3 regions of the Zoogloea sp. JDB1 genome follow, and region 1 is predicted to be linked to each of the others. Evidence: predicted binding sites of a transcription regulator. Region 1 holds the regulator's gene; each other region holds the start of a gene.
The links. Region 1 encodes FNR, which switches genes on or off when oxygen is low (the NO sensors DNR and NnrR bind a similar motif). Its sites were predicted from a motif close to TTGANCTAGNTCAA; they were not measured.
Positions count from the first base shown of each region.

Region 2: the regulator FNR is predicted to act here: its motif matches at 5,630-5,643, upstream of AC1PPK_RS21190 (DUF2249 domain-containing protein).
Region 3: the regulator FNR is predicted to act here: its motif matches at 2,788-2,801, upstream of AC1PPK_RS18990 (oxygen-binding di-iron domain-containing protein).

Region 1 is NZ_CM161496.1:5,042,258-5,050,139, reverse strand. It holds gene AC1PPK_RS22920 (bifunctional acetate--CoA ligase family protein/GNAT family N-acetyltransferase) at 1-1,610, opposite strand, end outside; tRNA gene AC1PPK_RS22915 (tRNA-Pro) at 1,963-2,039, shown strand; tRNA gene AC1PPK_RS22910 (tRNA-Arg) at 2,067-2,140, shown strand; tRNA gene AC1PPK_RS22905 (tRNA-His) at 2,188-2,263, shown strand; gene AC1PPK_RS22900 (chemotaxis protein) at 2,424-3,047, shown strand; gene AC1PPK_RS22895 (oxygen-binding di-iron domain-containing protein) at 3,055-3,795, shown strand; gene AC1PPK_RS22890 (SirB2 family protein) at 3,867-4,253, shown strand; gene fnr (fumarate/nitrate reduction transcriptional regulator Fnr) at 4,273-5,007, opposite strand; gene hemN (oxygen-independent coproporphyrinogen III oxidase) at 5,126-6,520, shown strand; gene AC1PPK_RS22875 (sulfite exporter TauE/SafE family protein) at 6,633-7,340, shown strand; gene AC1PPK_RS22870 (universal stress protein) at 7,368-7,793, shown strand; gene AC1PPK_RS22865 (heavy metal translocating P-type ATPase) at 7,806-7,882, shown strand, end outside.
Region 2 is NZ_CM161496.1:4,667,858-4,675,739, forward strand. It holds gene AC1PPK_RS21170 (TonB-dependent receptor family protein) at 1-1,287, shown strand, start outside; gene thrC (threonine synthase) at 1,389-2,828, opposite strand; gene AC1PPK_RS21180 (hypothetical protein) at 2,885-3,994, opposite strand; gene AC1PPK_RS21185 (HPP family protein) at 4,095-5,279, shown strand; gene AC1PPK_RS21190 (DUF2249 domain-containing protein) at 5,286-5,552, opposite strand; gene AC1PPK_RS21195 (c-type cytochrome) at 5,785-6,195, opposite strand; gene AC1PPK_RS21200 (alpha/beta fold hydrolase) at 6,335-7,234, opposite strand; gene pqqA (pyrroloquinoline quinone precursor peptide PqqA) at 7,354-7,428, shown strand; gene pqqB (pyrroloquinoline quinone biosynthesis protein PqqB) at 7,549-7,882, shown strand, end outside.
Region 3 is NZ_CM161496.1:4,213,540-4,221,421, reverse strand. It holds gene AC1PPK_RS19000 (helicase-related protein) at 61-2,010, shown strand; gene AC1PPK_RS18995 (hypothetical protein) at 2,028-2,720, opposite strand; gene AC1PPK_RS18990 (oxygen-binding di-iron domain-containing protein) at 2,879-3,649, shown strand; gene AC1PPK_RS18985 (vWA domain-containing protein) at 3,685-4,863, opposite strand; gene AC1PPK_RS18980 (AAA family ATPase) at 4,877-5,719, opposite strand; gene AC1PPK_RS18975 (histone deacetylase family protein) at 5,747-6,667, opposite strand; gene AC1PPK_RS18970 (M20 aminoacylase family protein) at 6,761-7,882, shown strand, end outside.

The DNA of each region.
Region 1 (7,882 bases):
GAGTCGATCTTCATGGCCACCGGCAGGCCCAGTTCTTCGGCTAGCACCATCGCCTCGGTGGCAGAGCGGGCGACGACGGTCTGCGCGATGGGAATCCGGAAGGCCGCCAGCAGGGCCTTGGATTCCATTTCGTTGAGGTTCTTGCGTCTCTCGGACAGGGCCGTTTCGATGACCAGGCGGGCGCTTTCCACCGACGGTGGGTTGAGGTCGGAGGACAGGGAGCTCGGCGTCTGTACCAGCAGTTTCTGGTTTCGGTAGTAAGCCGAGATGTGACCGAACAGCTCCACCGCCGGTTCCGGCGTGCGGAAGGTGGGAATGCCGGCAGTCTCGAACAGCTTGCGCCCCTCACGCACTTGCTCCTCGCCCATCCAGCAGGTGAACACCGGCTTGTCGGCAGCCCGTTCGATCTCGATGACCTTTTGCGCGACTTCGGTGGGGCGGGCCATGGCCTGGGGGGTCAGGATGGTCAGCACGCCTTCCACGTTCTCGTCGGCCAGCACGATGTCGAGGGTCTTGCTGTAACGCTCGGGGTCAGCATCGCCGATGATGTCCACCGGATTGCAGTGGGACCAGTTGGCCGGCAGGATCTCGTTGAGCTTGGCGACCGTGCCGTCGGACAGGGTGGCCAGTGGAATGCGCAGGTCGGCGGCGCGGTCGGCGGCCATCACGCCGGGGCCGCCGCCGTTGGTGATCACGGCCAGGCGGTTGCCGCGCGGGCGGAAGTGGGAGAACAGCGCGTTGGCGGCAGCGAACAGCTGGCCCATGTTGTACAGGCGGATCACACCGGCGCGGCGCAGTGCTGCATCGAACACCGCGTCCTCGCCGACCGTGGCTCCGGAGTGCAGAAGTGCGGCGTGGGAGCCGGCCGGATGACGCCCGACCTTGATCAGCAGCACCGGCTTGACGCGGGCCGCGGCGCGCAGCGCGCTGACGAAGCGGCGCGCGTCCTTGATGCCTTCTACGTATAGAAAAATGCTCTCGGTGCGAGCGTCCGAGACCATGAATTCGAGAACCTCGCCGAAGTCGATGTCCACCGAGGTACCGAGGGATACGACCGACGAAAAACCGACGTTGTTGGGCCGGGCCCAGTCGAGGATCGCCGAACAGAGGGCGCCGGACTGGGAGATCAGGCCGATGGAGCCCTTGATGGCACCGCCGTGGGCGAAGCTGGCGTTGAGGCCGAGTTCGGGGCGCAGCACGCCCAGACAGTTGGGGCCGAGCAGACGGATGCGGTGGCGCCGGGCGTTTTCGACGGTGTTCTTCTCGAGCATGCGGCCGCGCGGACCGGCGTCGGAGAAGCCCGACGGCAGCACTACCACGGATTTGCAGCCGGCACGCCCACAGGCGTCGACGATGGCCGGCACGCGGTCGGCCTTGGTGGTGATGACGGCCAGGTCAAGGCGCTGGGGGATGTCCTCGACGCTCTTGTAACAGGGGACGCCCAGCACTTGGTCGTACTTGGGATTGACGGTGAACAGCTTGCCCTTGAAGCTGGCCTCCAGCATGTTGCGGACGAGAATGTTGCCGAGGGACAGCTCTCTTTCGCTGGCGCCGATGATGGCCACGGAGCGGGGCTCGAAGAGGGGCGTGAGGTAGTGCTGTTCGTTCATGATGGGTACTCGGGTGAGTGCGAATCGTGCGGCTATTGGGTTGCCGTTGCCACGGGGCTTCGGGGCGTCTGGGGCCGGGCCGGATTTTACCCTGCGGTGGGGATACTGGTATTGGTAATCCTACTGATTTATTGCGTTGCACAACGAAAGCTGTGATCTAGGTCAATTTGTGTGAATTCAATTTGTTGCGCGCATGCAACGCTTACCCGGAAGGCATGCGTTCGGGGTGTGACACGAGGATGTGAGGTGTCGTGACCCGGAGCGTCCCGCAGGCACGAATTTCGTCGAACATGAAAATTCGTGCCAATTTTATTTGACGAGCTTCCGATAGGTGTGTACTATTCGCGGCTCTCGGGGTGTAGCGCAGTCCGGTAGCGCGCTTGCTTTGGGAGCAAGATGTCGGGAGTTCGAATCTCTCCACCCCGACCAAAGCTTGACCCGAGTGCCCGCGGCGAACTGCCCGTAGCTCAACTGGATAGAGCACCGGCCTTCTAAGCCGGGGGTTACAGGTTCGATTCCTGTCGGGCAGGCTCTTTGGAAGTTTCAAATCGGCGATTTCGATCGACGATTGCCAGTGGCGGCATTAGCTCAGTTGGTAGAGCACTGGATTGTGATTCCAGGTGTCACCGGTTCGATCCCGGTATGTCGCCCCAAGTATAAGAAAACCCGCTGATTCGTCAGCGGGTTTTCTCGTTTACGGCGCCGGCGGCGTGAAGTTGGGGCGGTGCTGTCTTTTCCGCATCGAATGGCTCAAGCCGATTGCATCTTCGCCGTTAATCAGCCACTACAGTCTGCCTGCTCCAGAGAGTCCACATGAATGCGCCAGAACCGAATTTTCACGGGATTGCTCCGCGGACCGGCGAGCTTGCCCGTATCGTCCGGGTCAATGAGGAGATCAAGGCCATCGTGGCGACGGCCTTCCGCATCAATCTGATGGCCCTCAATGCGATCTTTCTCGCCAAGCGGGCGGGTAATGCTGCGCTCGGGTTCGGTGTGCTGTCCAATGAGTTGCGGCGCTTCGCCCAGGATCTGACCCGCCACATGGCATCCCTGAGGGAAATGACTTCCGGTTCGGTCGGGAGTGTCACCGGTGTCGTGCAGCAGCAGCGTATTGCAGCGATTCTGGCGGAGGCCTTGAGGCTCAGCGGTGACGGTGTGCCGGGTGCGCGGGAGGCTCGCAGGCGTGGTGCCACGCGGCTTGCTGAGCAGCAGGTGCGCTTGCGTTCCCTCGATCTGCGCTTGCGTGCGGCGGTCGAGGAAACCCAGCAATTGGTCGAACTGGGTGGTGTGCTGGCTCGTTCTGCGAAGATCGAGGCGGCCTATGGCGGCAGCTTCAGTGCTGCATTGATGCAGGTCTCGACGGATTTTGCCGAGGTGATCGCGCAGATCAAGCGATCCCTCGAAGTTCTCGGCAAGGAACGCCTCGTAAAGGATTAGGAAACCCATGAAGCAGGCCCATTGCATCTACCAGGACGAGGATCACCGCTGGCTGGCGATCGCGCGGGATACCACCAAGCCTGGTTACATCATCGATACCAATGAATATGTGGTCGTTCACGGGGAGGAGGCCCTGCTGTGCGATCCGGGTGGGATCGAGATCTTTCCGTCGGTGTTCTCCGCCTTGTCGGCGGAGTGCGATCCGACGCGCCTGGCGGGCATCTTCGCGTCCCACCAGGATCCGGACATCATTTCCTCGCTGGCCTTGTGGCTGGAGTTCAAGCCCGACCTGAAGTGTTATACGAGCTGGTTGTGGCAGAGTTTTCTGCCCCATTTCGGCGGGCAGGATTCGACTTTCGTACCGATCCCCGATTCGGGCGTGACGATCCGTCTCGATGGTCTTGAGCTGCAGGCGATTCCGGCCCATTACCTGCATTCGTCGGGCAATTTCCATCTGTACGATCCGAAGGCCAAGATCCTGTTCTCGGGCGATGTCGGCGCAGCCCTGTTGCCGGCGGATCATAACGAGCTGTATGTGCAGGACTTCTCCCGCCACATCCGCCATGCGGAAGGTTTTCACAAGCGCTGGATGGGCTCGGACCGGGCCAAGCGCGATTGGTGCGAGCGCGTCTCCCGCCTGGAGATCGATATGCTGGTGCCGCAGCATGGGGCTATTTACCAAGGTGCCGACGTGCAGCGATTCATCAACTGGTTCGCCGCACTGGAAGTGGGCGTGCTGCGCAGCTAAAGTGTTGCGGCCCCGTTTTTGCGGGGCCCGCCGGCAGCCGGAGCTTTGCCGCGGAACAATGGAGGCGCGGCATGTATCTGGCTCTCAAACATTTTCACATCACCTGCGTGGTGCTCAGCGGCTGTGGCTTCGCCTTGCGGGGCTGGTGGTCGTTGAGCGGCTCGCCGCTGTTGCGGGCCCGTCTGGCGCGGGTGCTGCCCCATATCGTCGATTCCTGCCTGCTGGCCAGTGCGCTCGGCCTGGCCTGGATGGCCGCCCAATATCCCTTCGTGCACGCTTGGTTGACGGCCAAGGTGCTGGGCTTGCTTGTCTATATCGGGCTGGGGAGTGTCGCGCTGAAGGCGACGCGACCGCGTGTGCAGCGCGCCGCGGCTTACGTGGGTGCGCTGGCGACGCTGTCGTGGATCGTCTCGGTGGCGGTCAGCAAGAATCCGCTCGGCTGGCTGGCCTGGCTGTGAGGCCGGGCGCCGGCGGTGCTCAGGCTGAGTGGTGGTTGAGCAGGCGCTTCAGGCCCGGCGTATCGAGAATGCGGATGTGCTTCTGCTGGACGGCGACCAGGCCTTCTTCCTGGAAGCGGGAGAAGGCGCGGGATACCGTCTCGAGTTTGAGGCCCAGGTAGGAGCCGATCTCGTCGCGGGTCATGCGCAGGTGGAATTCCGACGGAGAGAAGCCCCGTGCAGTGAAGCGCTGGGACATGTTCAACAGGAAGGCCGCCAGCCGCTCCTCTGCGCGCATTGAGCCGAGCAACATCATCACACCATGGTCGCGGACGATCTCGCGGCTCATGATCTTGTGGAACTGGTGCTGCAGGCTCTCCACCGTCCGTGACAGCTCTTCGAGCCGGTTGAAGGGGATCACGCAGACTTCGCTGTCTTCCAGCGCAATCGCGTTGCACGAATGGTGTTCGGTGCTGATGCCGTCGAGGCCCAGGACTTCGCCGGTCATCTGGAAGCCGGTCACCTGGTCGCGGCCGTCCTCAAGGATCACGTCGGTCTTGAACGAGCCGGCACGAATCGCGTAGATCGCCTCGAAGTTGTCGCCGGAGCGGTAGAGGTGCTGCTGCCGCTTGATCTTGCGGCGGCTGCCGACGAGCTCGTCGAGCTGGTCGATCTCATTGGGGTCGAGGCCGAAGGGAAGACACAATTCCCGCAGATTGCACTGGGAACACGCGACCTTGATGTCCACGACCGTCACCGGAATCACCGATTTCATCTGCACGCGCAATCACCTGAACTGGATGGTTTTACCAACGTTTGGAGCCCTTTGATCCACGTCAATACTGTTTTGGATCGATTCTGCGATTGTTCAGCGCAACCAACAGAAGTGCACCATGAACACGACACAAAAAGACCTGATATTCGATCCCGAGCTCATTCGCAAATTTGATGTGAATGGCCCGAGGTATACGTCGTACCCGACCGCTGACCGCTTCGTCGAAGCCTTCAACTCCGACGCCTTGGAGCATTGGCTCGGGAGACGTACTGTCGGCGGAATCGGCAAACCGCTTTCATTATACTTCCACATCCCCTTCTGCAATACGATCTGCTACTACTGCGCGTGCAACAAGATCATCACCAAGGATCACGGTCGCTCCGCCAAGTATCTGGATTATCTTGAAAAAGAAGTGGACATGCAGGCGGCCAAGCTCGACGGGTCGCGGGAAGTGCTGCAACTGCACCTGGGCGGCGGCACGCCGACCTTCCTGTCCCACGACGAACTGCGCCGCCTGATGGGCATGGTCCGCAAGCACTTCACGCTGGTGCCGGACGGTGAGTATTCCATTGAGGTCGACCCGCGCAAGGTGGACGAAGCCACCGTTGCGTTGCTGGCCGAACTCGGCTTCAACCGCATGAGCGTTGGCATCCAGGATTTCAATCCGGACGTGCAGAAGGCGGTCAACCGCATCCAGAGCGAGGAAGAAACCAAGCTCGTCATCGACGCGGCGCGGGCCCATGGCTTCAAGTCGGTCAGTGTAGACCTGATCTATGGCCTGCCCAAGCAGAACGTCATCAGCTTCAACCGTACCCTCGAGCAGATCCTGGCGCTGTCGCCGGATCGGTTGTCGATATACAACTACGCGCACCTGCCGAGCTTGTTCAAGCCGCAGCGCCGCATCATCGACGCGCAGCTGCCGTCCGGCGAGACCAAGCTGCAGATCCTGCAACTGGCGATCCGCCGCCTGACCGAGGCGGGCTATGTGTACATCGGCATGGATCACTTCGCCAAGCCGGACGATGAGCTGACCACGGCCCAGCGCCAGGGACGCCTGCACCGCAACTTCCAGGGTTACTCCACCTATGCGGAGTGCGATCTGCTGGCCTTCGGCGTGTCGGCCATCGGCAAGGTCGGCCCGACCTACGCGCAGAACGTGAAGACCCTCGATGAGTACTACGACATCATCGACACGGGCCGCCTGCCGGTGCTGCGCGGCATCGAGCTGACGCCGGACGACCTGCTGCGGCGGGCGATCATCCAGGCGCTGATGTGCCACTTCGAACTGTCCATCGAGTCCATCGAGATCGCTCACTTGATCGACTTCAACAAGTATTTCGCCGCCGAACTCGCCGACTTGCGCGAGATGGAGAAGGGCGGCTTGCTGAAGATCGACAAGCAGTGGATCACCGTGCTGCCTGCCGGCCGCATGCTGGTGCGGGCAATTGCGATGGTCTTCGACAAGTACCTGCGCGCCGACCGGGAGCGTACTCGCTACTCCAAGGTGATCTGAACTTCCGGCCGGCTGGCCGCTCCGAGGTGGGCGGGCTAGAATGCCGAGCCAAGTGTTGGAACGCGCCCCGTGTTGCCCACGGGGCGTTTTTGTTTGTCCAGGTTGAATCTCCATGCCCGAAACTGGCTACTTCGCAGTCTTCCTCATCGGCCTGCTCGGCGGCACCCACTGTGTCGGTATGTGCGGTGGTATCGTCAGTGCGCTGACCGTCCAGTTGCCCGGCCAGCGGCGCAGTGACTGGCCTCTGCATCTGGCTTACAACGTCGGGCGGATCAGCAGCTACACGCTGGCCGGTGCAGCGATGGGGGCGATCGGTACGGTAGGGCTGTTGTTCAACAACATCCTGCCTATCCAGCTGGTCCTGTATGTGGCCGCCAACCTGATGCTGGTGGCGCTCGGGCTCTACCTGACCGGTTTCACGCGGGCCCTGTCCGGTGTCGAGCGGCTTGGTCACAAGCTGTGGGCGCGCATCCAGCCACTGACCCGGCGTTTCCTGCCGGCGCGCAGCGTGGGCCAGGCTTTTCCCTTGGGCCTGCTGTGGGGCTTTCTACCCTGTGGTCTGGTGTACAGTGTGTTGGCGACGGCTTTGGTGACCGGCTCCGCGGAGCGTGGCGCAGGCCTGATGCTGGCTTTCGGTCTCGGTACGCTGCCCAACCTGCTGCTGGCCGGCATGCTGCTCAAGCGTCTGCGTGACGTGGTGCGGAACCGGGCGGTGCGCACAGGGTCTGGACTGGTGGTGCTGGCCTTCGGCGTATATGGCCTGGTGACGACGCCGACCCTCGGCAGCAATCTGTGGAATGGCGTGGTCTGCCATTTCTGAGTCTTTTCCTGAAAGGCGGAGCGAATCATGAAAATCCTGCTGGCCGTAGATGATTCTCCAGTTGCCCAGCGCGTCGTCGATCAGGTGATCGCGCTGGCGGACCAACTCAAGAGCGTGCCTGAGGTGCATGTGCTTTACGTGCATCCGCCAATTCCCATCGAGTTTGCAACCCGCCACGTGGCCCGTGAAGCCCTGGATGGCTATTACCGGGACGAAGGCGAGGGGGTGCTCAAGGCGCCGCTGGCCCGGTTCAAGGCAGCCGGTTTGCCGGTGACGCCGCATATCCTCGTGGGTCAGCCGGCAGATGTGGTGCTGCATCAGGCGACTTTGCTGGAGTGTGATTACCTGTGCCTCGGCCGGCATGGCCGCAGCGTGGTGGCGGATCTGTTCGTCGGCTCGGTGGCGACGCGGGTGCTGCAGCGGGCCACGCTGCCCGTGCTGCTGGTGGGCTGAGGGGAGCCGGCCATGGGGAACGAGCCAGGTGTGCGTTACGACCTGCCGGTCTCCGGAATGAGCTGCGCGGCCTGCGCGACGCGGCTCGA
Region 2 (7,882 bases), 370 kb from region 1:
ACGCAGTACAACACCCGCAAGAGCATCGACCACCTGCAGGGCGGCGTTGCCTACGAACGCCGCTTCGGCACCGACCTGCTGCAGATCTCCGCCTACAGCGGCCAGCGCAGCGTAACCCAGTACCAGGCCATTCCGCCGTCCGCCCTCGCCGTCACCAAGGGCTCCGGCGGCGTGGTGGACTTCGACCGGACCTTCTACGGCTACGGTGCCCGCTGGATCGCCATCGGTCAGGCCCTTGGCGGCAAGGTCACCACCACCACCGGTTTCGAATACGACGTCAGCAAGGACATCCGGAGCGGCTTCGACAACCTCAACGGCACCAAGAGCACCCTGCGGCGCAAGGAAGCCGACAACGTCGAGAGCACCGGCGCCTACGTACAGAGCGAGTGGCAGCGCGGCCCGTGGAGCCTGACCGGCGGCCTGCGCTACAACACCGTCAAGTTCGACATCACCGACCAGTACCTGCTGAACGGCAACGACAGCGGCAGCCGCAACTACACCAAGACCACGCCGGTCCTGGGCGTGGTGTACAAGCTCAATCCGGCGATCAATCTCTACGCCAGCGCCGCCAAAGGTTTCGAAACGCCGACGCTCAACGAGATGTTCTATTCCAGCAATGGCGGCAGCTTCAATTTCGGCCTCAACCCGGCACGCAGCAATCACTATGAAGTCGGCGCCAAGGCCCTCATCGGCGAGAGCAGCCGCCTGAACGTCGCGTTGTTCCAGATCAGCACGGACGACGAACTGGTCGTCGACACCTCCACCGGGGGCCGGACCAGCTACAAGAGCGTCGGCAAGACCCTGCGCCAGGGCATCGAAGCCTCCTTCGATACCGCCTGGCGGCGTGACCTGAGCAGCCGCTTCGCGGTATCCCACATCCGGGCGATCTACGACGGCAGCTTCACCACCGGCACCGGCGCCAGTACGAAGACCATCAACGACGGCAACGCCATCCCCGGTATTCCGCGCAGCACCGTGTTCGGCGACCTGGCCTGGAAAGTCACGCCGGCCATCACCACGGCCGTCGAAGGCGTCTACCGCAGCAAGATCTACGTGGAGGACACCAACACCGCCACGCCGGCTTCCTCCTACGCCATCGCCAATCTACGGGTCACGGCAGAACAACGCCTGAACCACTGGCGCCTGAGCGAATTCGCCCGCCTGGACAACCTGTTCGACCGCAACTACGTCGGCTCGGTGATCGTCGGCGACACCAACAGCCGCTATTACGAGTCCGCCCCTGGCCGCAACTGGATGGCCGGCATCAACGCCCGCTACACTTGGTAAGGCACCTGCGGAGGCGAGTTCATCCTCCCCACGTAAATGCCAGCCCAGAATGAAAAATGGCCCCGGAATCCGGGGCCATTTTTCATGGAGCAGAACGCCTATCAGCCGGCTTCGACCGTCCGCGCGACCAGGGCCTTGATGGCCTCCGCATCCACATCCATCACCTCGACACGCTGCGGCAGCGCCTCGATGTTGTCCAGACCGGCCGGACGCGCGGGCTTGCGACCCAGGGCTTCTACGATGGTGTCCTCGAACTTGGCCGGCTGGGCGGTTTCCAGCACCAGGGTCGGCACGGACGGATCGCGCAGTTCGAGCGCGACCTTCAGGCCGTCGGCCGTGTGGGTGTCGATGACCGTACCGTAGTCCTTGTCGGCGCGGCGGATCGTCGCCAGGCGCTCGGCGTGGTTGCTGCTGCCGGAAGCGAAGGCGTACTGACCGATGGCGGCGAATTCAGGCGTACCGGACAGATCGAAGGCGCCGCCCGCATCCACCTTGCTCCACAGTTCGCGCACCGTGTCGCCGTTGCGACCGACCAGGTCGAAGACGAAGCGCTCGAAGTTGGAAGCCTTCGAGATGTCCATCGACGGGCTGGAGGTAGCGTGGGTCTCGGCGGTGCTGCGCGGGCGATAGACACCGGTGCGGAAGAACTCGTCGAGCACGTCGTTCTCGTTGGTGGCGAGGATCAGCTTGGCGACCGGCAAGCCCATCTGGCGGGCGATGTGGCCGGCACAGATGTTGCCGAAGTTGCCGGACGGCACCACGAAGGCGACCTGCTGGTCGTTGTTCTCGGTAGCCGCGAAGTAGCCCTTGAAGTAGTACACCACCTGCGCCGCGACGCGCGCCCAGTTGATCGAATTGACGGCGCCGATCTTGTACTTGGCCTTGTAGGCGTGATCGTTGGAGACCGCCTTCACCACGTCCTGGGCGTCGTCGAACATGCCGCGCACGGCGATGTTGTAGATGTTGTCGTCCTGCAGGGAATACATCTGGGCGCGCTGGAAAGCGCTCATGCGGCCGTGGGGCGACAGCATGAAGACGCGCACGCCATGCTTGCCGCGCATTGCGTATTCGGCAGCGGAGCCCGTGTCGCCGGAAGTGGCGCCGAGGATGTTGATCTGCTCGCCGCGCTTGTCGAGCACGTACTCGAACAGGTTGCCGAGCAGCTGCATGGCCATGTCCTTGAAGGCCAGGGTCGGGCCATTGGACAGTTCCAAGAGGCCCAGCTTGCCGGCCTCGAGCCAATGAACGGGAGTGATCTCGGCGGCCTTGGCGTCGTCACGCACGTAGCCATACACCTCGGCGGTATAGGTCTTGTCGCAGATCGCCTTCAGGTCGGCGGCAGGGATGTCATCGATGAAGCGCGACAGGATCGCAAAAGCCAGCTCGGCGTAGGACAGCTTGCGCCACGCATCCAGGTCGGCACGAGTCACCTGCGGGTAAGTCTCCGGCAGGTACAGGCCGCCGTCCGGCGCCAGGCCGCCAAGAAGAATGTCGCAGAAGGATTGGGGAGCAGACTGGCCGCGGGTGGAGATGTAGCGCATGGTTCTCGCCGAGTTGAAAACGAAAACCCAGGAAGATAGCACACCCACGGGTGCTTTCAGGTCCGCTGCACCAGGGCATGCACGAGGACACCTGCGAACAGCGCGATCCCCACCGCCAGCAGCACCGCCCCGGTTGCCACGCTGCCCAGCAACAGGCCACCACCGACCAGAAACAGCACGGCCCGCAAGCCGCCGAAGCGCACCAGTCGCCCCCGCATGGCCGTCCGCTTCGGGGTCAGCGGCCCAGGGTAGCGCCACACCGGCAACAGCTGGGACAGCGCCCCGGTCACCAACGGCAGCAGGAACAGCCCAAAGAAACCGACGATCGCCGGACGGGCAAGCATGCCGCCCATGCTGTGCAAGGCACCGGCACCGATGATCAGCAGCAGGCCGCAGGTCGCCCCGCTCAGCGCTACGGCTGCGCCATCACCGAGTAGCCGCGCCAGGCCATAGGTCCGCCACCATCCATACATTGTGTGGAGAAGTACGCCACCGATCACCAGCCCCCCTGCAACCGCCAGCAACGGGATGAACCCTGCGGCCGCACTGGCCGCCACACCGCCAAGCGCCCACGGCAGCTGGCGCCGCAGTCTCACCGCAGCCTGCGGGTCCGGTTGGCCGAGGGCGGTCGGCATCAGCACATGCAGGGTCCCGATGGCCGTCAGGCCGATGAAGCCCAGGGTGTTGAGGTGCAGGTGCGCCAGACGCAGCGCCGGATACGCCGCCGGCCACAGCAGGCCTACGAAGATCGCCACCAGTGCCACGGCGAGGCAACCCAGCGCCGCTTTGTACCAGGCCAGCCCCGGGTGCGGTCGCCCCAGCGCGGCCCGCCCGCGCCTCCACTGCCAGGCCATGAGGCCCAGGGCCGCCATGATGCCGATGCTCGCTGCCAGATGCAGGCTCCAGCCGGGCAACACACCGGCCAGGGCGGCCACCACCAGCGCGCCGGCCAGTTGCAGCGCCAGCGGCAGGAAATGAACGCTCTTTTCCGCAGCCCCGCTGCGCGTCAGCACGGGCACGAAATGCCCCATCGCGGCAAAGATCAGCGGCATTACCCCCAGCGCAAAGGCCGCGTGGGCGGCCGCGGCCGGAGAGGCCCCCGTCACCGCCAGCCCGATGGCCAGCCCGAACGCAACCACAACGCTCGCCCCCAGATAGATCAGCACTTTTTTCTCCAAACAATCACAGATCAAGGCCCATGCAAGAAGTCATCCCTAGGCTGCATGCCCACCGGCATGCCAGAACAAGAAAACAAGATTTACCCCCATGGAAACCATTCGTCTCGCCCTGATCCGTTTTTCCCGCCGTTATCTCTTCGCCGACGCAGCCCCTCTCTCCCGCACCGAACGCTGGCGTAGCGCTCTTGCTGCAATAGTTGGCGTTCTGATCTACGAAAGCGTGTTGTTTGTATTACCGGTGTCGGCCGATTCCAAGCGGCAGCTCGCGCCCCTCGGCGCCACATCGGTGATCCTGTTCACCTTACCCCACTCACCGCTGGCCCAGCCCTGGTCCGTAGCCGGTGGCCTGCTGCTGCCGGCACTGACCGGCCTCGCCTGCGGGCACTGGATCACCTCCCCATTTCTCGCCGGTGCGCTGGCGGTCGCGATCTCTGTATGGCTCATGGGTCAGCTGCGCTGCATCCACCCGCCCGGCGGTGCGATGGCGCTGGTAATGGTCGGCGCCGCTTCCCAGGGACTCGACGCGCTGACCAGCCTGGCTGCGGTCGGCTGGAACGTGATCGCCATGCTGCTGGCCACTACCACCGTCAATAACCTGATCCCTGGCCGGCGCTATCCGCTGTGCTCACCCGCGGTATCCACACCCAAGCAGCCGGAGCGCAGCCCCGCCGGCATCCGCCAGCCGGACCTGGCCGCGGCACTGGAAGAGATCGATGCCTACCTGGACATCAGCGAGGAAGACCTGACCCAAGTCTTCCAGCGGGCAGCCCGCCACGCATTCCACCGCCATGTATTGCTGACCTGCGGTGATGTGATGGGCCCGGCAACGCAGCGCGTGGATTTCGCCACCGAATTGAACGAGGCCTGGCGCCTGATGAGCAACCACGCCCTTTCAGTGCTGCCGGTGGTGGATCGGACCGAGCGGGTCATCGGCCTGCTGACGCTGAAGGACTTCCTGCTCCACGTGGAGCCGGACAACGGCCAGCGCATCGGTGACAACGTACGCCGCCTGCTGCGTCCGACGCCCGGCCCGCACACCGACAAGCCGGAGGTCGTCGGTCAGCTCATGCTGACGCCCCGCACCGGCCTGCGCACTGCCAGCCTTACCGACGGCATCGCCGTCGCCGCCGACATACTCGGCCAGCGTGGCCAAGGAGCGCTGCCGGTAGTGGACGCAGCGGGCAGGCTGGCCGGCCTGATCACCCCGACGACGATGACCGCCGTGCTGTTCCAGCACGAGGCCCTCGACTACGTGCGGGGCGACCAGACCTGAAGCCGCTCAACCGAGCTTGGCGAAGTCGATGACGATCGCGCCGGGCTCGCGCTGCTGGTAGGTGATGGACACCGTCTCGCCGTAGCGCTGCTGGAGCTGGCCAAGCAGCGGCAGCGGATCGTGGTCGTTGCAGAAGCGCATCGTCTCGCCCGGCACCAGCGCATCCAGTGCGCCAAAGATGGCCGCATGGCGGAAACGCTTGGCAATGCCGCGGGCGTCGAAGGGGTAGATGGCTTCGGGAGTGGTGTGGTTGCAGACGTGAATGGTTTGCATGCTGGCTCCAAGGTATCGATAAATCCGACTGAATCTGTCGGGTATCGTCAGTGTGCCGTCGCCCAAACCGGCTTTCCTTGATCTGCATCGGGTTTGCGCGCTCTGCTGCGAAGGCCGCACATTCAAGCGCCCGGGCGCCACCTCTGCAGGCAAAAAAAACCCGGCCGCAGATTGCCCGGCCGGGCTTTAGCGCGCGGGGGGTGCGCGCCGAGGTCAAAGGAGAATCGAACGCTTACTGACCCTTGCTGACGATGTAGTCGACAGCTGCCTTCATCTCTTCGTCGGACAGGGACGGATTGCCGCCCTTCGCCGGCATTGCACCCTTGTTTCCATTGAAGCCCTCGATGGCATGCTTGTACAGGACGTCTTTACCCTGCGCGATGCGCGGGCCCCAGTCAGCCTTGTCGCCCAGCTTGGGGGCACCGGCCACGCCGGTCTGGTGGCACATCACACAGGTCTTCTTGAACACATCGAGGCCCTTGCCGCCGTCGGCAGCCGCATCGGCAACCGGTGCCGGCGCGGCTGCCGGAGCAGTCGCGGCAGGCGCCTCAGCCTTCGGCGCCTCGGACTTGGGGGCTTCGGACTTGCCACAGGCTGCCAGCAGGGCAACGAGAAGCAGGGGGAGGAGTTTTGTTGTACGCATGACAGATCTCGGTAATCGGATGGGGATTGGGGGTTCCACGGAACACTCCAGGAACACGGCGCGATGCTAGCGCTCCGCCCCCGCCCGTCTCATTGACCCGCATCAATTGGCACCAGCCGATGCCAGCACCGGCTACTTTTCAGCCCTGTTCCCCCTCAAGCGCCGCTCGCCACGCCGCCGCCATGCCCGGATGAAACGGGTCGTGAGCACAAGCCTCGATCCACACCAGCCGGCTGCCGTCGATGCACGCGTGGATACGTTCAACATTGGACGGCGGACAAACCACGTCGTCACGGCCGTGGATCAGCCAGACCGGAAGGCCGGACAACCCCACGCAGGCGTCCAGGAAGTCCTCTTCATTTAGAAAGCAACCAGCCTTCAGATAATGGGCCTGAAGCCGGTACTTACCCATCAAACGGTCGAGCTCCTCCGTCGTCGGCGACGGAAGCTGCGTAGCCGGATCATTCACCGCCTGCTCATAACGAAGCCAGGCCAGCGCCGCCGCGCCGGCCGCCTCGCGGTCATCACCACCGAGACGCACCGCCAGTTCGGCCAGCAGATCCGACGCATCGCCCAGCGCCGCGGACAAGGCCCGCCAGGCCTCAAGCCGCAACGCTGCCAACCCCTCGAAGAACCAGCGCACATTGCCGTCGCCCGGCATGAAGGCGCTGCGCACCACCACGCCATCCACCACCTGCGGATGCGCCGCAGCGTAAGCCAGCGCCAGCGTCGCCCCCCAGGAGCCGCCGCTTACCCACCAGCGGGCAATGCCGAGATGGCGGCGCAGGCGCTCGATGTCGTCGATGAGATGCATCGTCGTGTTGGCGTGGATCTCGCCGAGCGGCAGCGAGCGCCCGCAGCCCCGCTGGTCGAAGAACACCGCGTGATGGCGCTGCGCATCGTAGAGCTCGCGCAGGCGCGGACTGCAGCCACTGCCCGGCCCGCCGTGGAGCACCACCACCGGCGCGCCGGCCGGGTTGCCCCAGGTCTCGTAATACAGCCGGTGGCCGTCGCCCACGTCGAGCAGTCCATTTGCCATCCCAACCTCGAAATCATGATTTTCGTGAGGCGCAAGTATGCCGCCCCCCGCAACAATGCTCTCCACGGATTCGCCTTCCGGCGGACCGTAACCATCAATCAAAAAATTGGAGACTCATCATGACCTGGACCACCCCCCAAGCTTGCGATCTGCGTTTCGGCTTCGAAATCACCATGTACATCGCCGCCAAGTGATGGCGCCCGGATAGACCCGTCAAAGGTCTGTCCTTCCATCTCGCGACAGCGAGTCGGCGTTGCGGCTCGGCCCCCCGGTTCCGCAACGCCCCACCCAGCCTCTGCGGTCACGTCCAAGCCATGAAAATCCGAGTTCTCGGCTCCGCCGCCGGCGGTGGCTTTCCCCAGTGGAACTGCAACTGTGCCAACTGCCGGGGTATACGTGCCGGCCAGGCTGGCCTGCAGCGCCGCACCCAATCGTCCATCGCAGTGAGCGCCGACGGCGCCAAGTGGACCCTCGTCAATGCCTCGCCGGACATCCTGCAGCAATTCCAGCAATTTGCCGGCACCTGGCCCAGCGAAGGCCTGCGCGGCTGCGGTATCGAATCGGTCGTCCTGGTGGACGCCCAGATCGACCACACCACCGGCCTCTACATGCTGCGCGAAAAGGGCAGCCCGTGGCCGATCTGGACCA
Region 3 (7,882 bases), 830 kb from region 1:
TGTGCGCCCCCCGTTGTTTTGCCCATCGGATGCACCGATGGCGTCGTTGAGAGGATTCTTATGCATGCACCCGCCAGCCAGTCGGAAGCCCTGCGCTTCTCCCGCACCTTTAGCGGTAACCGGGTGTGGCTGGCCGTGGGCCGGACCATACGTATCCGGGGTGACGCGTTCCGGGTCTTTGGTCATCTGCCCGAGAGCTGCCTGGGCCAGGCAAGCCATTGGCGACGCCGGCCGGGCGACGTGCGGGACGCGCTCGAACAGGCCATGCTCAAGGAAGTCGGTGCGGAACTGGAGTACGCGCTCGAAGCAGCGATCATCGAAATCGGTGCCTATCTGGATGCCTGTGCGGCGGAAGGGCTGCAAGCCAATCTGCGCAAGCTGAAGGAGCTGTGGTCCGGCGGCGATCTGGATCTTTCCACGGTTGGCAAGGGCCTGGCTCAGTCCCTCAACGATCTGCGCGCCAAGCAACGCCACCACGATCTGGCGGAACAGATCGGGCGGACGCTGAAGCTGTCCGATTATCCGGCCACGTTCCAGGCTGGCCGGCGCACGCGCCGGCTGGTGGCAGTGCTGGGCCCCACCAATTCTGGCAAAACCCACGACGCCTTCGAGCGCCTGGCGACAGCCACGTCCGGCGTATATCTGGGGCCGCTGCGTCTGCTGGCGCTGGAAGCCTTCACCCGCCTGAACGAGGAGTTCGGTGTTGGCGCGTCCCTGATCACTGGCGAGGAGCACCGCATCGTCGAGGGCAGCCGCGTGACGGCATCCACCATCGAGATGCTGGATGCCTCCACGGCCGTGGAGGTGGCGGTCATCGACGAGATCCAGATGCTTGACGACCCGGATCGCGGCTGGGCGTGGACCCAGGCGGTGGTCGGTGCCAATGCCCGCGAGGTGTGGCTGGTCGGGGCCTTGTCGGCGGAGCCGGCCATCACGGCGCTGGCCGCCCGCCTGGGCCTGCCGCTGGAGGTCCGGCGCAAGCAGCGCAAGCATCCGCTGGTGGTGGGGCAGGCGCTGGGCAACGATCCGGTGGCTGCGCTGCGGCGTGCCAAGCCTGGTGACGCCTTCATCGTCTTCTCGCGGCGGGACGCCCTCAATCTGCGCGATGATCTGATGGCCCTCGGAAAATCGGTGGCCTGCATCTATGGCGCGCTGTCGCCGGAGGTGCGGGAGCGGGAGGCGCACCGTTTCGCCGGCGGGGATGCGGATATCCTCGTCGCCACAGACGCCATCGGCATGGGGCTCAATCTGCCCATCCGGCGCGTCGTGTTCACCGCCGTGCAAAAGTACGATGGCACGTCGCGGGGAACCCTGTCGCCGTCCCTGCTTCAGCAGATCGGTGGTCGCGCCGGGCGCTTCGGTCATCATGACGAGGAGGGTGTCGTGGCGGGTCTCACCCCGGCAGAACACCGGGTGGTGAGCAGCCTCATGAAGGCCCAGCAGGAGCCGTTGGAGGTGAGGGGCTTCCAGATCACGGCGGGTTCAGCCTACCTGGAACAGATCGCCGAAATGTCGGGCGACCGCCGGCTGGAGGCGCTGTTGTCCCTGTTCCTGCTCCATGCAGACTGTGGCGACGGTTTCTTCACGCCGCACATCCCGGAGGAGCAACTGGCCCGTGCGGCCCAGCTGGACCGCATGAAAAACCTCAGCCTGCATCAGAAGCACGTGTTCTCGATGGCGCCGATGGCATCGCAGAACGAGACGATCGACGGCGTGTGGCGTGACTGGGCTTACGGTGCCAACAAGGGCAAGACGATTGCGCTGGATTTCTTGCCCCAGTCGCCGCGGCGTGCCTCGCTGGAGGAGGCGGAAACCACCGTGCGTCTGCTGGCGGCCTATCGCTGGTTCGCCTACCGGCTGCCCGAGCTGTTCGTCGATCTCGAACTCGCCGACATGCATCTGGCGCCGTGGATTGCCGCGGTGGACGGCCACCTGCGCAGCCGCCGCCGTCAGGGGGCGGGAGGGGGGCGCAAGGGTGTGCCGAGCTGGTATTGGCCCGTCAGGCGCTGACGGGCCAATACTGTCTGTCAGGGCGTCTGTTGATAGACGCTGTACGCGCTCATGACCTTGGGGGGCTTAATGCCGCCGGTGACCGGGTCGAACAGGGACGTGGACTTGGCGGGCTGGTTGGCGAAACCGGCAGTGCGATCCTTTGTTGCCTTGGTGCTGACTAGCATGTTGGTCCTGGCGTCGTAGATGCTTTTCGTCTTGGCGTTGGGCAGGCGGGCCGTTGCCGTATTGTCAATCCGCCCTCCTGTCGAGTCGACGAGCAGCGATCCGCTGCCAGGTCGGAGGCCGGCACGGGTGCGCTTGCCGGCCGAATCGCAGGTGCTGTAGATGTCGGCACTCTGCCCGTTCAGGCTGGAGGGATCGGTGGACAGAACGACCCGTCCGGACGCTTCCTGGCGTGAGATGGCGCTGGGCTTGGCATGCCCGGAGATGCCCTGCATGGCGCACATCGTGGCGGATGGGGGACGCAGGTCCTCCGGGCGGACACCCTCGCGGTTCATCACATTTACGCCACCGAAGCCGGCCTGGGCGCCAGGACCCTTGCGCATGGCCAGCAGCTTCTTGCGGGCCATCAGCGAGCTGCTGTTCTGCTGATTGTTCAAGGTGGACGACGGGGCCCGGCTGGCGAAGCCGGTATCGAGGGACCACGCGTAGTCGACCGGTGCGAGCAGGATGACAGTCGCGCAAAGTAGGGGTATGACTTGTTTCACGACGGAGACTGGACTATCCGAAAGTGCTAAAACTACCTCAATGCCGTGCGAATGACGAGAAGTTTCTTTGACGACGGTCAATGTAAGTTGCTGTCACGTTTTCGCCATGTGGCGACTCGGATAAAGTATCGATCTTTCTGATACGCGGAATGCACCCCATGGCAGTCGAACTCTTCAATAATGGCAAGCATGCCTGTCTGGCCTTTTACGATCTGGTGGACGAGGAAGCCGACCATGCGGTGCAGTGCAACCAGTTCCTCATTGTCGATGGTGAGCACGGTGCGCTGATCGACCCGGGCGGCAACATGACCTACAACGGCCTGCTGATGTCCATGCAACGCTTCTTTCCGTCGCGGGGGCTGGACTACATCTTCGCTACCCACGCCGACCCGGACATCATCGCTTCCCTCAACAAGTGGATGGTGTCTACCCATTGCAAGGTGATGATCTCCCGTCTGTGGACGCGTTTTGTACCGCACTTCACCACCGGCAAGGATTACTCGGCGCGGATCCTCGGCATCCCCGACGAAGGCATGAACATCCCGCTCGGCGAGAGCAAGATCAAGGCGGTGCCTGCCCACTTCATGCATTCGGAAGGCAACTTCCAGTTCTACGATCCAGTGGCCAAGATCCTGTTCTCGGGAGATATGGGCGCCTCGCTCGTCGACCACCATCAGGCCGCCGAGCCGGTGCGGGATTTCGACGACCATGTGATTACCATGGCCGGCTTCCATCGCCGCTACATGATCTCCAACAAGATCTGCCGCTTCTGGGTGAACATGGTTCGCCAGCTGGACGTGGAGATGATCGTGCCGCAGCATGGTTGCCGATTCGAGGGCAAGGTGATGGTCAATCGCTTCCTCGACTGGATCGAGCAACTACCCTGCGGCATCGACCTGCTGACCCAGGACAACTACCGGGCGCCGTGACACCGGCTTGGTCCTGGCATACGCGGAAGTGGTGTCTATTGCTTCCGCGACAGATGGGTGATGGCTCGCGTCAGACCATCCAGCGTGAGGGGGAACATGCGCTCTCCCAGCAGCTGGCGCACGATGCCGATGGTTTGCCGATAGTCCCACATGCGCTCCGGCTCCGGGTTGAGCCAGGCGACCGCGGGATAGGCATCGGCGAGGCGGCGCAGCCAGGTCGCGCCGGGTTCCGGGTTGCTGTATTCGATGGAGCCGCCTGGCTGCAGGATCTCGTAAGGGCTCATCGTCGCGTCGCCGACGAAGATCAGCTTGTATTCCGGGCCGTATTTGTGGAGCACGTCGAGGGTCGGCGTGCGTTCCGAGTGGCGTCGACGGCTGTCCCGCCACACATGGTCGTACACGCAGTTGTGGAAGTAGAAGTACTCCAGGTGCTTGAACTCGGTGCGGCAGGCCGAGAACAGCTCCTCGCAGACCTTCACGTGGTCGTCCATCGAGCCGCCCACGTCGAAGAAGATCAGTACCTTTACCGCGTTGTGGCGCTCGGGGCGCATCAGCAGATCCAGGTAGCCGGCGTTGCGGGCGGTGGCGGCGATGGTGCCGTCCAGGTCCAGTTCGTCCGGCGCGCCGAGGCGGGCGAAGCGGCGCAGGCGGCGTAGCGCCACCTTGATGTTGCGGGTGCCCAGTTCGACGGTGTCGTCCAGGTTGCGGTATTCCCGCTGCTCCCACACCTTGATGGCCGTGCGGTTGCCGGCCGATTCGCCGCCGACGCGGATGCCTTCCGGGTTGTAGCCGCTGTTGCCAAAGGGTGAGGTGCCGCCGGTACCGACCCATTTCGAGCCGCCCTGGTGGCGCCCCTTCTGTTCCTGCAGGCGCTTCTTGAATTCCTCCATCAGCTTGTCCCAGCCGAGCTTCTCGAGCCTGGCCTTCTCTTCGGGGCTGAGGTGCTTGGTCGCCATGGCCTTCAGCCATTCCTCGGGCAGGTCCACTTCCAGGCCGGGGATGGTCTCGATGCCCTTGAAGTACTCGCTGAAGGCTTGGTCGAAGCGGTCGTACTGGCTCTCGTCCTTGACCAGGCTGGCGCGGGCCAGAAAGTAGAAGTCTTCCATGCGGTGCCCGCCCAGGCCGGCTTCGAGGGCTTCGAGCAGGGTCAGGAATTCCTTGGTCGTCACCGGTAGCTTGCGGTTTTTGAGGTGCAGGAAGAAGTCGATGAGCATGGCAGCATCCGGCTCAGCGGTTGCGCTGGGCCATGTAGACCAGGCGCTCGAAGAGGTGCATGTCCTGCTCGTTCTTCAGCAGGGCGCCGTGCAGCGGCGGGATGGCGGCCTTCTGGTCGGGCGAGCGCAGGGCTTCCACCGGAATCTCTTCGGCCACCAGCAGCTTGAGCCAGTCGATCAGCTCGGATGTGGACGGCTTCTTCTTCAGGCCTGGCACGTCGCGCAGGCCGAAGAAGACCTCCAGGGCTTCCTTCAGCAGGGCCTGCTTGATGCCGGGGAAGTGCACGTTGACGATCTGCTGCATCGTGTCCCGGTCGGGGAACTTGATGTAGTGGAAGAAGCAGCGGCGCAGGAAGGCATCCGGCAGCTCCTTCTCGTTGTTGGAGGTGATGAAGACGATGGGGCGGTGGCGTGCTTTGACCGTCTCGCGGGTCTCATAGACATGGAACTCCATGCGGTCGAGTTCGCGCAGCAGGTCGTTGGGGAATTCGATGTCGGCCTTGTCGATCTCGTCAATCAGCACCACGGTCGGTTCGTCGGCCTCGAAGGCCTGCCACAGGGTGCCCTTGACGATGTAGTTGCCGATGTCCTTCACCTTGTCGTCACCGAGCTGGGAGTCGCGCAGGCGGGACACAGCGTCGTATTCGTAGAGGCCTTGCTGGGCCTTGGTGGTGGACTTGATGTGCCACTGCATCAGTGGCATGCCGAGGGCGGCGGCGACCTCTTCGGCGAGCATGGTCTTGCCGGTGCCGGGCTCGCCCTTGATCAGCAGCGGGCGCTGCAGGCGGATCGCCGCATTGACGGCCAGCATCAGGTCGGGGGTGGCGACGTAGTTGTCGGAGCCTTCGAAACGCATGGGGAATCCTCGCTGGGGTTTTCTCGATTATAGCGATGCTGTTTTACGTGCACGGAAGATGTGCGCAGCGGTGCTCACCGTGGCGACGTGGATGTCCACGGTGTCATCGATCTGGCGGGCGTAGCCGCCGGCCATCGCGATGGCCACCGGCAGGCTGCGGCGTCGGCATTCGCCGAGCACCAGCTCGTCGCGGGCGGCGAGGCCGGCCTTGCTGAGCCTGAGGCGGCCGAAGCGGTCGTCCTCGAAAGGGTCGGCGCCGGCCAGGTAGATGACCAGCTGCGGGTCGGCGCGCCGGAACACCTCGGCCAGCGCGGGCCGCAGGGCGTCGAGATAGGCTTCATCGCCGCTGCCATCGGGCATGTCCACGTCCAGGTCGCTGCGTTCCTTGTCGAACGGATAGTTGAGGGCGCCGTGGATGCTGAAGGTGAAACAGTCCGGCTGCTTGGCGAGGATCGCCGCGGTGCCGTTGCCCTGGTGCACGTCGCAGTCGACGATGGCGACCCGCTCGACACGGCCCTCGGCGCGCATGGCCAGCGCCGCGATGGCGGCATCGTTGAAGACGCAGAAGCCTTCGCCCCGGTCGCGGAAGGCGTGGTGGGTACCGCCGGCCAGATTGGCGGCGCAGCCCTCTGCGAGGGCGGTCCTGCAGGCGGCCAGCGTGGCGCCGGCGGAACGGCGCGAGCGTTCGACCATCGCCTCGGACCACGGAAAGCCGATGCGCCGCTGGGCCTCCTTGTCCAGCATGCCGCGGGCCACGCTTTGCAGGTAGCGGGCATCGTGGGCGCGCAGGATCTCGGTGTCGTTGGCGGCCGCCGGCACGTGGAAGTCGTCGGCATCGAACAAACCGCCGGCGAGCAGGCGCGCCCGCAGGCGGGCGTATTTTTCCATCGGGAAGCGGTGGCCTTCGGGAAGGGGCAGCACGAAGTGGTCGGCGTAGAACAGTTTCATCGCTGGGGTGGGGGGCGAGTGGTGGAGCGGGGGCAAAGCCCGCTGCTATCATTGATTGATCCACGGCCTTTGGGCCGGACATCGGGACGCATCATGCACCTTCTAGAGAATTTGGGGGCACTCCATCCGGAGATCACGGCGCTCCGCCGCGACATCCACGCCCATCCTGAGCTGGCCTTCGAGGAGCATCGCACCGCAGCCCTGGTCGCCGAGCGCCTGGAGGCGCTGGGCATCGAGACACACAGGGGCATCGGAAAGACCGGCGTGGTCGGTGTGCTGCGGGCCGGTAACAGCCAGCGGGCCATCGGCCTGCGGGCTGACATGGACGCGCTGCCGATCCAGGAGAAGAACGACTTCACGCATCAATCCCGCCATCCGGGCCGCATGCATGCGTGCGGGCACGACGGGCATACCGCCGTGCTGCTGGGTGCGGCCGCCTACCTGACCCGCAATCCCGACTTCGACGGGACGGTCTATTTCCTGTTCCAGCCAGCCGAGGAGGGCGAGGGCGGGGCGCCGGCGATGATTGCCGACGGTCTCTTCGAACGTTTCCCGATGGAGGCGGTGTTCGGTCTGCACAACTGGCCGGGCCTGCCGGTCGGGCAGATTGCCGTGCATCGCGGGCCGGTGATGGCCTGTGCCGACCGCTTCGACATCGAGATCCGCGGGCAGGGCGCCCACGCGGCGATGCCGCACCAGGGCATCGACCCGGTGCTCACCGGCGCGGCGCTGGTGCAGGCGCTGCAGTCGGTGGTGTCGCGCAACGTCGACCCCCAGGATTCGGCCGTGCTGTCGCTGACCCAGTTTCATGCCGGCGACGCCTACAACGTGATTCCCGAAGTGGCGCAGCTATGTGGCACCGTGCGGGCCTTCCGGCCCGAGGTGGAGGCCCGCGTCGAGGAGGCGATGCAGCGAGTGTGCACCGGCGTCGCCGCAGCCTTTGGTGCCGACATCCGCTTCGAGTACCGGCGCGGCTACCCGGCGACGATCAATTCGGTGCCGGAGGCTGAGTTCTGCGCGGCGGTGGCGAAGGAGATCTGCGGCGATGCCAACGTGACGGTGGATCCCAAGCCCAGCATGGGGGCCGAGGATTTCGCCTACTTCCTGCAGGAGAAGCCCGGTTGCTACGTGTGGCTTGGCAACGGGCCCGGTGAAGGCGGTTGCACGCTTCACAATCCCCATTACGATTTCAACGACGAGGCGATTCCCTACGGC